Regions from separate parts of the Bradyrhizobium sp. S3.2.6 genome, predicted to be linked through region 3. Evidence: predicted binding sites of a transcription regulator. Region 3 holds the regulator's gene; each other region holds the start of a gene.

Region 1 (3,271 bases), on a different contig from region 3:
CAACCCAAGCTGTTCCGAGATCTGGTCAAGCGAGACTTCCGCGACGCTTTGGTCGCCGCGCCGCGCATTGGCGAGCAGGCGATGGGCGTTCTCGATGGCGCGTTCGCCGCCTTTGACTGCGACATACATGCGTCAGCCTCCTTTGCTCATGACACGCGTGCTGCGCGGGATCGCCACCACAGCATCATCGGCGACCAGAACCACGTCGATGCCGCGCGGAAACAGCGTCTCGTTGAAACGCAGGCGTTCAAACAGGTCGAACGGCTTGATCGAAGCCTCGAGCGTTGCGACACCGTCGATGCCGGGGCCGCGCAGCTCGAAGCTGCGGCCTGCGTCGAGGCTGTCGACCTGAATGATCAGTGTGGTCGAACGATCCGGATATTCGTTGGTGCCGAGCGCAAAACGCTCGAGCGAGGGCAGCGCACCGCCGTCACCGATCAGCGCAAAGGCCGCGATCGAGGAGTCCGGCACCACCGGCGCGCCGGTGTGGAACTTGAGCCATTTCAGGACGTCGGAGCTTTCCGACATCCGCGCATCAAGCCAGAGCGGCGTGTCGTGGTCAAACAGCGTCAGCGCAATCGCGGCGGTGCCGCGCATCATCGTATCAGGCGCTCCCGCCATCGGCACGATGCGCTGGACCGAACCCGGCCGCGCCATCGCATCCATGACCGAACGAAAGGTCGATTGCGCCGACAACACCTTGTCGACGAAACCGGGCGGCAGTTCCGCAATCGTGGTCATGGCCTCACCCCTCACCGCGCACCATGGTGTAGAAATCAACCTTCGTCGCAGCGGTCTCTTCCGCCGCCTGCTTGCGCCTGACCATAAGCTGCTCGCGCAACGACGCGATAACGTCGCGCTCAACGGCTGCACCAAAATCCCGGGACTGCACCAGCGCATCGCACAGAGCGATCAGCCGCGCCTTCTCACCGTCGCGCCCGAGCGTGTAGCCGAAGCCGACCTCACCGCTCGCAAGCCGCACCGCGGCGCGCGATACCGTCGCCTCGCCGAGGTTGAACGGCGCGCCGTCGCCGCCGACCCGGCCGCGCAGCATCACCAGGCCGTTTTCGGGCGCGCGCAAATCCTGGTGGCCAGGCAAGGGGATCGTGCGGAGGCGGGCGGCGATCTCGCCCGCCTCCGCGTGCGCCAGCACGGCCATGGCGGCCTGGCGCTGGGCTTGCTGGGTGTTGTGCTGGGTCACCGAATCCACCGATCTCTTCTACAGAACTTGCCGAATCCAAGTTGTCTATGATACTAGACAACTTGATACGAGAGCGCCATGACTGTTTCGTGACAAAGGTGTGATTTTCGAGCTAGGCTGGCCACCGACATGAGCATGCAGGACACCGCCTCTTCGGGCGTCGCGCTATGGCGCCTCGTTGCCGACGGCATCGAGCGCGGCATCGCCGACGGCCGTTTTGCCGCAGGCGACAGGTTGCCGGGCGAGATGGAGATCGCCGAAACCTACCGCGTCAATCGCCACACCGTGCGGCGCGCGCTGGCGGCGCTTGCAGAGCGCGGCATCGTGCGCGCCGAGCGCGGCAGCGGAACCTATGTCGAAGCGCAGAAGCTCGCTTATCCGCTGCGCTCGCGCACGCGGTTCTCCGAGATCGTCGGCGCCGGCGGCCGCGAGCCGCATGGCCGGATGATCGAGACGTCGGAAGATGTCGCAACCCGCGAGCTGGCGCGGGAGCTGGGATTGAAGACCGGCGCACCGCTGGTCCGAATCGAGGCCATCCGCCTCGCCGATCGCACGCCGATCTGCGTCTCCACCACCTGGCTGTCTGCGGAACTGTTTCCGGGCGCGGGCACGGTGTTTGCCGCGACACGCTCGATGACGAAGATGCTCGAGCACTACGGGATCCGCGATTATCACCGCGGCGCGACCCGGATCACCGCCGGCATCGTCGACGCCACCGACGCCGCGCGGCTTGATCTCCCGCTGGGCCGGCCGATCCTGGTGGTCGATGCCACCGACCTCGACCTCGAGGGCAAGCCGCTGGTGACCAAGCACTCGCGGTTTGCGGCGGAGCGGGTGGAGTTCTTGGTGGAGCCGTAGGGCGCTCTCCCTCGCCCCGTTCTTACGGGGAGAGGGTCGGGGTGAGGGGCTGCTTCCGCGATCACGGTGGCAGACGGACTCGCGGAGAGCCCCCTCACCCGGAATTTGCTCTCGCAAATTCCGGCCTCTCCCCGCAGGCGGGGAGAGGCGAACTCAGGCCACAGCCCTTCGCCCAATGATCGCAAACCGCAGCTTGCCCGAGATGAAATCGATCGCGGCGACCGCGACCAGAATCATCAGGATCAGGAACGACACCTTCTGCCATTCCAGCACACGGATCTGTTCGGCGAGCTGGAGACCGATGCCGCCGGCGCCGACGATGCCGATGATGGTTGCCGAGCGGGTGTTGGATTCGATGAAGTAGAGCACCTGGCCGGCGATGACAGGCAATACCTGCGGCAACAGGCCGAAACGGATCTCGTGCAGCGCGCTGCCGCCGGAGGCGCGGATGCCCTCGACCTGCTTCTGATCAGCCCCTTCGATCGCCTCGGAGAACAGTTTGCCGAACGCACCGAAATCCGACACTGCGATCGCCAGCACGCCGGCGAACGGGCCGAGCCCGACCACGTTGATCCATACCAGCGCCCAGATCAGCGTGTCGACGCCTCGGATCGAATCGAGGAAACGGCGCACGGGAAAGCGCAGGATGATCGACGGCACGACATTGCGTGCAGCAAATAAGCTGACCGGAAGCGCGAGCAGCGCGGCCAGTGTGGTGCCGAGCAACGCGATCGACAACGTCTCGCCCATCGCCTTCAGATAGATCGGCAGCGACGAGCCGGGATCGGGCGGGATCATCATCATGCTGATCCAGCCGAGCTGGCTGAGGCCGCTGAAGAGCCGCGACGGCGAGAAATCGAGATCAATCAGGCCATAAACGAAGATGCCGAGCGCCGCGACGATCATGGCCGGCGTCGCAAGCCGTGCCGCGGCCGGACGCTCGAACACATCAGGGTAGCGCGCGCGGATCTGCGCGGTGTCGACCTCCTGCGGCCCTGTCACGTCCGCGCCTCCTTGCCGAAGAGGCGGCCGCGCAACCAGCCGGTCGAGATGTCGATCATGAAGACCGTGACGATGATGAGCAGCAGGATCGCGCTGACGTCCGAATAATAGAACTTGCGGATGGCGACGACGAGCTCCTGCCCGATACCGCCGGCGCCGACAAAGCCCATGACGGACGCTTCGCGGACGTTGACCTCGAAACGCAGCAGC
Region 2 (3,271 bases), on a different contig from region 3:
GGAATGCGGCGAGCAGCGGCGCCGGATAGTAATAGTCGGATGCCAGCACCGAGCAGAGCCCCTTCGCGATCATGTCCGAGGCCTTGGTCCAGCCAGTGTGGCTGCCGCCGCGCACGACGTTCGGCGCGCCGTAGACGATGGCGTCGCCATGATCTGCGGCCTCGCGCGCCGTCTCCTCGTTGATCGGAAATTCGGCGAGCGTCACGCCGAGGCTGCGAAAGTCCCTGCGCATCGCCGGGGTCGCATCGTCGTGCGAGAGCATCCGCACCTCGGCGCTGCGTGCCGCCGCAGCGAGCCGGGTGATCGAAGCCGGAACATCGGCGGCGCGCGAGACAATATGCACGACGAGCTTGTCGAACTCCTCGCTCGACAGGCCGGTGCGCTCTACCATGCGGTTGCGCTTGCGCGGATTGGAGATGTCGGCGACGACCCCGTCCATGTGGTCGTTGAAGGCGAACAGGTCGACGCGACCCTCGGCGAGCCACTGGCCGATCTCGGCCTCGGCATCGAGATTGTAGGTCTCGTGCCGCAGGTGGAAGCGGGTATCGGCGGCGAAATGCGGACGTTGCCGCTCGATCGCCTCCAGCAGCCGCCGTGCATTGTCGCCGCTGCGCAGCCCCGGCTCCCACGACCAGGTCGTGGCATGAAACACCGTGGTGATGCCGTTGCTGATGGCCTGGCGATCGGTGTCGGCCAGCGCGACGTCGATCGGGAAATCGACGCCGGCGCGCGGCATCATCTGCCGCTCGAAAGCGTCGCCGTGCAGATCGACGATACCGGGCAGCACCAGCAGCTTGCGCGCATCGATCGCCAGCCGCGCGCGGCCGCGAGATGCATCGATCTGCGCGATGTCGGATCCCGATACTGCAAGGGAGGTTTCGGCGAGCTCGGAGCCGATCAGGGTCCGGCCACCCTCGATGAAAATGTCTGTCACGCGACCGCGCTTCGTTTGCTGGAAGAGGAACTTGCCCCTGCTTCGTATGTCGTCAGGAAATCTTCAATCGCGAGCTTGCGGAAATCGGGCAGCGCTTCACGCAATTTGTCGTGATCCCAGTCCCACCATGCCAGTTTTGCAAGCCGTCCGGCAACCTCTTCGGAGAACCGCCGCCGCACGATGCGCGCTGGATTGCCGGCGACGATGGTATAGGCCGGCACGTCCTTGGTGACGATGGCGCCGGCCGCGATCACCGCGCCGGTGCCGATATTGCGGCCGGGCAGCACGACCGCGCCATGGCCGATCCAGACGTCATGGCCGATATGGACGTGATGCTGGCGCCGCCAGTCGAAGAAATCGGTGTCGTCGCTCTCGCCCGGGAAGTAGGCGCTGGAGCGGTAGGTGAAGTGCGCCTGCGTGGCGCGATGCATCGGATGATTGCCCGGATTGATCCGCGTCATCGCCGCGATCGAACAGAATTTTCCGATGGTGGCGTAGGTGATCTGCGCGTCGTTGACGACGTAGGAATAGTCGCCCATCGCCACTTCATGCAGGATCGTGCGCGCCCCCACCTCGGTATAGGCGCCGAGCCGGGTCTCATGCAGCTGCGCCGAAGGATCGATAGTCGGTTGGACCGAAAGCACCTTGGCCATGCTGCATCCGAGAATTCGAGGGCGGGCGCTCGTCATCAAGCGGCTTGATGACAAGACAATGACGATGCGATGACAGGGGATGAGGTGTGTAGCAACGCCGCACCGCACCGCGCGTGTCACACAAGTGTCAAGCGTCGGCGATAGCGGTAGGTCCCAGCTACTCTGGAGCCCTGCATGCTGGTGGTTGAAGGTCTGACGTGCCGCTTCGGCGCAAAAGCCGCGGTGGACGACGCCTCGTTTCAAATCTCGCCCGGCGGCTTCGTCGGTGTGATCGGGCGCTCCGGCGCCGGCAAGTCGACCTTGCTGCGGACCATCAATCGGCTCGCGACGCCGACGCAGGGGCGTATCGTGTTCGACAGCCTCGACGTCACCGCGCTGCGCGGCAAGGAGCTGCGGCAGTGGCGTGCGCGCTCGGCGATGATTTTTCAGCAGTTCAATCTGGTCGGCCGGCTCGACGTGCTGACCAATGTGCTGATGGGCCGTCTCGCAAAGATGCCGGCTTGGCGCTCGTTGTCGCAGACCTGGCCGGAGCAGGACAAAGCGCTGGCGATGTCGGCGCTGGAGCAGTTCGACATCGCTTCGCTCGCCGCGCAGCGCGCCGACCAGCTCTCCGGCGGCCAGCAGCAGCGCGTGGCGATTGCCCGTGCACTGGTGCAGCAGCCCGACATCATCCTCGCCGACGAGCCGATCGCATCGCTCGATCCGCGCAACACCAAGATCGTCATGGATGCGCTGCTGCGCATCAACAAGCATTTCGGCATCACGGTGCTCTGCAATCTGCATTCGCTCGATCTGGCGCGCAGCTATTGCGACCGCCTGATCGGCATGGCCCAGGGGCGCGTGGTGTTCGACGGCGCACCGGCTGATTTGACCGATCACGTTGCCCGCGAGCTCTACGATCTGGAGGCCGCCGATGTCATGGGCGGCACACCTGCGCCGGCGCCCGAGGGCGTCCCGGCACTCGGAACGGCGGCCGCCGCCTGAGCGGCGGCGCATCCGTCATTGCCAATTTTGCGTCAACCGAACCCAACAGATGAAGAGGGTATCATGATCACTCGCAGACTCGTTCTTGCCGGCGCCGCCGCGCTTGCGTTCACGACTTCAGCCTCCGCCGAGGACTGGAAGGTCAAATATCCCGAACTGACCTTCGCGGTCATTCCGGCGGAGAACGCCTCGGGCGTGACGGAGCGCTGGGCGCCGTTCATGAGCTATCTCTCCAAGGAACTGGGCGTGAAGGTCACGCTGCGCATCGCCAACGACTATGCCGCCGTTATCGAAGGCCAGCGCGCCGGCAACATCCACATCGCGAGCTACGGCTCGGCCTCGTTCGCACGCGCCCGCCTGACAGGCGTCAAGACCGACGCCTTCGCCAACGACATCAATGCCGACGGCTCGACCGGCTATTACTCGGTGTTCTTCGTCAAGACGACCAGCCCCTACAAGAAGGTTGACGACCTCAAGGGCAAGAACCTGGGCCTCGTCGACCCGAACTCGACCTCCGGCAACAACGTGCCGCGCTTCGAGCTCGACAAGATGGGCATCCCCGACGCCGACACTTATTTCAGCAAGGTCGTCTTCACCGGCAGCCATGAGAACGCGATCCTGGCGCTGGCGCAGGGCACGGTGGATGTCGCCGCCAACCAGTGGACCAGCGACGACGATTCGACGCTGGCGCAGATGCTGA
Region 3 (3,271 bases):
TTCATCGGCCCGTCGGGCTGCGGCAAGTCGACCCTGCTGCGCATCTTCAACCGAATGTACGACCTCTATCCGGGCCAGCGCGTCACCGGTCAGCTGATGCTCGACCAGACCAACATCCTCGACCCCAAGCTCGACCTCAATCTGCTGCGCGCCCGCGTCGGCATGGTGTTCCAGAAGCCGACGCCGTTCCCGATGACGATCTACGAGAACATCGCCTTCGGCATCCGTCTCTATGAGAAGATCTCGAAATCCGAGATGGATGACCGCGTCGAGAAAGCGCTGCGCGGCGGCGCGCTGTGGAACGAGGTCAAGGACAAGCTCAACGCCTCCGGCCTGTCGCTCTCCGGCGGCCAGCAGCAGCGCCTCTGCATCGCCCGCACGGTTGCGGTGCGGCCCGAGGTGATCCTGTTCGACGAGCCCTGCTCGGCGCTCGACCCGATCTCGACCGCCAAGGTCGAGGAGCTGATCCAGGAGCTGTCCGAGAACTACACGATCGCGATCGTGACCCACAACATGCAGCAGGCCGCCCGCGTCTCCGACAAGACCGCCTTCATGTATCTCGGCGAGCTGATAGAGTTCGACGACACCAGCAAGATATTCACATCGCCGACCGACCGGCGCACGCAGGATTACATCACCGGCCGGTTCGGCTGAGGAGACGGCACATGGGTTCTGAACATACCGCAAAGGCCTTCGACACCGACCTCCAGGAGCTCACGCGCCTGGTCGCCGAGATGGGCGGCATCGCCGAGCGCATGATCGTCGATTCCGTCGATGCGCTGATCCGCCGCGACGTCGCGCTCGGCCAGCGCGTCGTCGCCATCGACGCCGAGCTCGACACGCTGCAGAAGAAGATCGAGGAGCGCGCCGTGCTCACGATCGCGCGCCGCCAGCCGATGGCGGTGGATCTGCGCGAGATCGTCGGCGCCATGCGCGTCGCGACCGATCTCGAGCGCATCGGCGACCTCGCCAAGAACATGGGCAAGCGCGTCGCGGCGCTGGAGACGGATTTCCATCCGCTCAAGCTGTTCCGCGGCCTCGAGCACATGACCGACCTCGTGCAGCAGCAGGTCAAGTCAGTGCTGGACGCCTATGCCGCGCACGATCTGCCGGCGGCGATGGCGGTGTGGAAGGGCGACGAGGAAGTCGACGCCATCTGCACCTCGCTGTTCCGTGAGCTCCTCACCTACATGATGGAGGATCCGCGCAACATCTCGTTCTGCATCCATCTGATGTTCTGCGCCAAGAACATCGAGCGGATCGGCGACCACGCCACCAACATTGCCGAGACCGTGTTCTACATGATCGAAGGCCAAGCGATCACCGACAAGCGGCCGAAGGGCGACATGACGACCTTCGCCACCACGGTCCCGAACACCTGATTACGCAAGGAGCGACGACCCGATGGGCGCACGCATTATGGTGGTTGAGGACGAGGAAGCTCTGACCGAGCTTCTCCGCTACAACCTCGAAGGCGACGGCTATGACGTCGAGACGGTAATGCGCGGCGACGACGCCGACACCCGCCTCAAGGAGCACATCCCCGATCTGATCGTGCTTGACTGGATGCTGCCGGGGCTATCAGGCATCGAGCTGTGTCGGCGGTTGCGTGCGCGATCCGACACCAAGCAGCTGCCGATCATCATGCTCACCGCGCGTGGCGAGGAGAGCGAGCGGGTGCGGGGCCTGGCGACCGGCGCTGACGACTATATCGTCAAGCCGTTCTCGGTGCCCGAGCTCCTGGCGCGCGTGAAAGGCCTGCTCCGGCGTGCAAGTCCGGAGCGGCTCGCAACCGTGCTGGCGTTCGGCGACATCGAGCTCGACCGCGAAAAGCGCCGCGTGGCGCGCTCGGGCCGGCCGATCGATCTCGGCCCGACCGAGTATCGCCTGCTGGAGTTCTTCCTGGAGCATCCCGGCCGCGTGTTCTCGCGCGAGCAGTTGCTCGACAGCGTCTGGGGCCGCGACATCTACATCGATGAGCGCACCGTCGATGTGCATATCGGCCGCCTGCGCAAGCTGCTCAATCTCGGCCGCGAGCAGGACCCGATCCGCACCGTCCGCGGCGCCGGCTACGCGCTGGACGATCGGTTCGCGAAGGCCGAGCAGGCCTGAAACGGCCTGAGCAGACCTCAACAAAAAAGCGCGCCAAAGGCGCGCCGATCCTTCTCCCGATCGTTCCGGCCCGTGCGCAATTGCGCACCAGGCCGCGACGACGTCGTTTGGAGCTGAGCTTACCGCGCCGGCTTCGCCGGGGCCCGCCTGCGATCCGCTGCCGGCTGATACGCGACCCGCGAGTGCTGGGCGCAATAGGGCAGGCCGGAGAGCGCTTTGCCGCCGCAGAAGAAGAAATCCGGGCTCGAGGGATCGCCGACCGGCCAGTGGCAGGTCGCCTCGTTCAATTCGAGGAGCGACAGCCGCTGGCTCATCGGTACCACGTTGTCGTAGGTGACCGGTTCAGCCTCGACCTCGACCTCGAAAGCCTGCGCCAGCGCGGTATTGCCGCGTGCGATGGGCCTGCTCACCCGCATCATGTGCGGCGCTGGACGCGCCTTGCGCGGCCGCGGAGCTGCCGAAGACGGGCTCTTGGCGCGGCCCGACAAGCCGAGCCGGTGAACCTTGCCGATCACGGCGTTACGGGTGACATTCCCAAGCTCAGCGGCGATCTGGCTGGCCGAAAGTCCGGCCTCCCAGAGCTTTTTCAGCTGTTCGACGCGATCGTCGGACCAGGTCAAAACCGTCATTGCACCCTTTCCTTCGCCGCGCGCCTGCCATCCTGGGGGCCGCACAACGAATGCCTAAGCCTCGAAAAATCCGTGCCGCCAGAATCCCTTAAGGCTCGCCGGGCGCAATGATACGCCCGAACGTTTACGCCGGTACATGAGGACTTTTGGGATCAGAACCGCTGCACGAGATGTCGTATCTGACAAGCCAGACGCTACAATATGGCGTGACTCACGCGCAAGAGTCCGCCGACTCGCTTCCACATGTTCCGTGGCCAAAACCCGCAAATTCGGCACCGCAAGACTACGGAATCTGGGTTTCGCGGGGCTTTCCGGGCGGCATTGACACCAATGGTGCCAAGCATAAGATAGTGATGCGTGCCGCCCTTAAAAGGCGGCACGTTTCGTTTTCCGGACCAATGATGCGCTGCGCAACGCAGTTTCAGGCCGTCCGAAACATCCAAAGAGACCATCATGGCTAACAGCGCAGCGCCGCACTTGCTCCCCGTTTTCGCCAGAACCGACATCGGTTTTGAGCGCGGTGAAGGCGT

The links. The regulator PhoB, encoded in region 3, activates phosphate uptake and scavenging genes when phosphate is short. The targets are predictions, from matches to a motif close to TGTCATNNANCTGTCAT.
Region 1: a site for PhoB is predicted at 1,280-1,296, ahead of phnF (phosphonate metabolism transcriptional regulator PhnF). Genes of this name have one in related genera too.
Region 2: a site for PhoB is predicted at 1,646-1,662, ahead of phnC (phosphonate ABC transporter ATP-binding protein). Genes of this name have one in related genera too.

What each region holds. Positions count from the first base shown of each region.
Region 1 covers NZ_JBEPOS010000018.1:145,622-148,892, reverse strand. Annotated here, with positions in the region: gene ABID58_RS27155 (carbon-phosphorus lyase complex subunit) at 1-129, opposite strand, end outside; gene phnH (phosphonate C-P lyase system protein PhnH) at 133-741, opposite strand; gene phnG (phosphonate C-P lyase system protein PhnG) at 746-1,210, opposite strand; gene phnF (phosphonate metabolism transcriptional regulator PhnF) at 1,331-2,059, shown strand; gene phnE (phosphonate ABC transporter, permease protein PhnE) at 2,213-3,061, opposite strand; gene phnE (phosphonate ABC transporter, permease protein PhnE) at 3,058-3,271, opposite strand, start outside.
Region 2 covers NZ_JBEPOS010000018.1:141,308-144,578, forward strand. Annotated here, with positions in the region: gene ABID58_RS27110 (alpha-D-ribose 1-methylphosphonate 5-triphosphate diphosphatase) at 1-934, opposite strand, end outside; gene ABID58_RS27115 (transferase hexapeptide repeat family protein) at 931-1,587, opposite strand; gene phnC (phosphonate ABC transporter ATP-binding protein) at 1,762-2,571, shown strand; gene phnD (phosphonate ABC transporter substrate-binding protein) at 2,635-3,271, shown strand, end outside.
Region 3 covers NZ_JBEPOS010000001.1:715,317-718,587, forward strand. Annotated here, with positions in the region: gene pstB (phosphate ABC transporter ATP-binding protein PstB) at 1-654, shown strand, start outside; gene phoU (phosphate signaling complex protein PhoU) at 666-1,382, shown strand; gene phoB (phosphate regulon transcriptional regulator PhoB) at 1,405-2,112, shown strand; gene ABID58_RS03320 (GcrA family cell cycle regulator) at 2,232-2,741, opposite strand; gene ABID58_RS03325 (aspartate aminotransferase family protein) at 3,195-3,271, shown strand, end outside.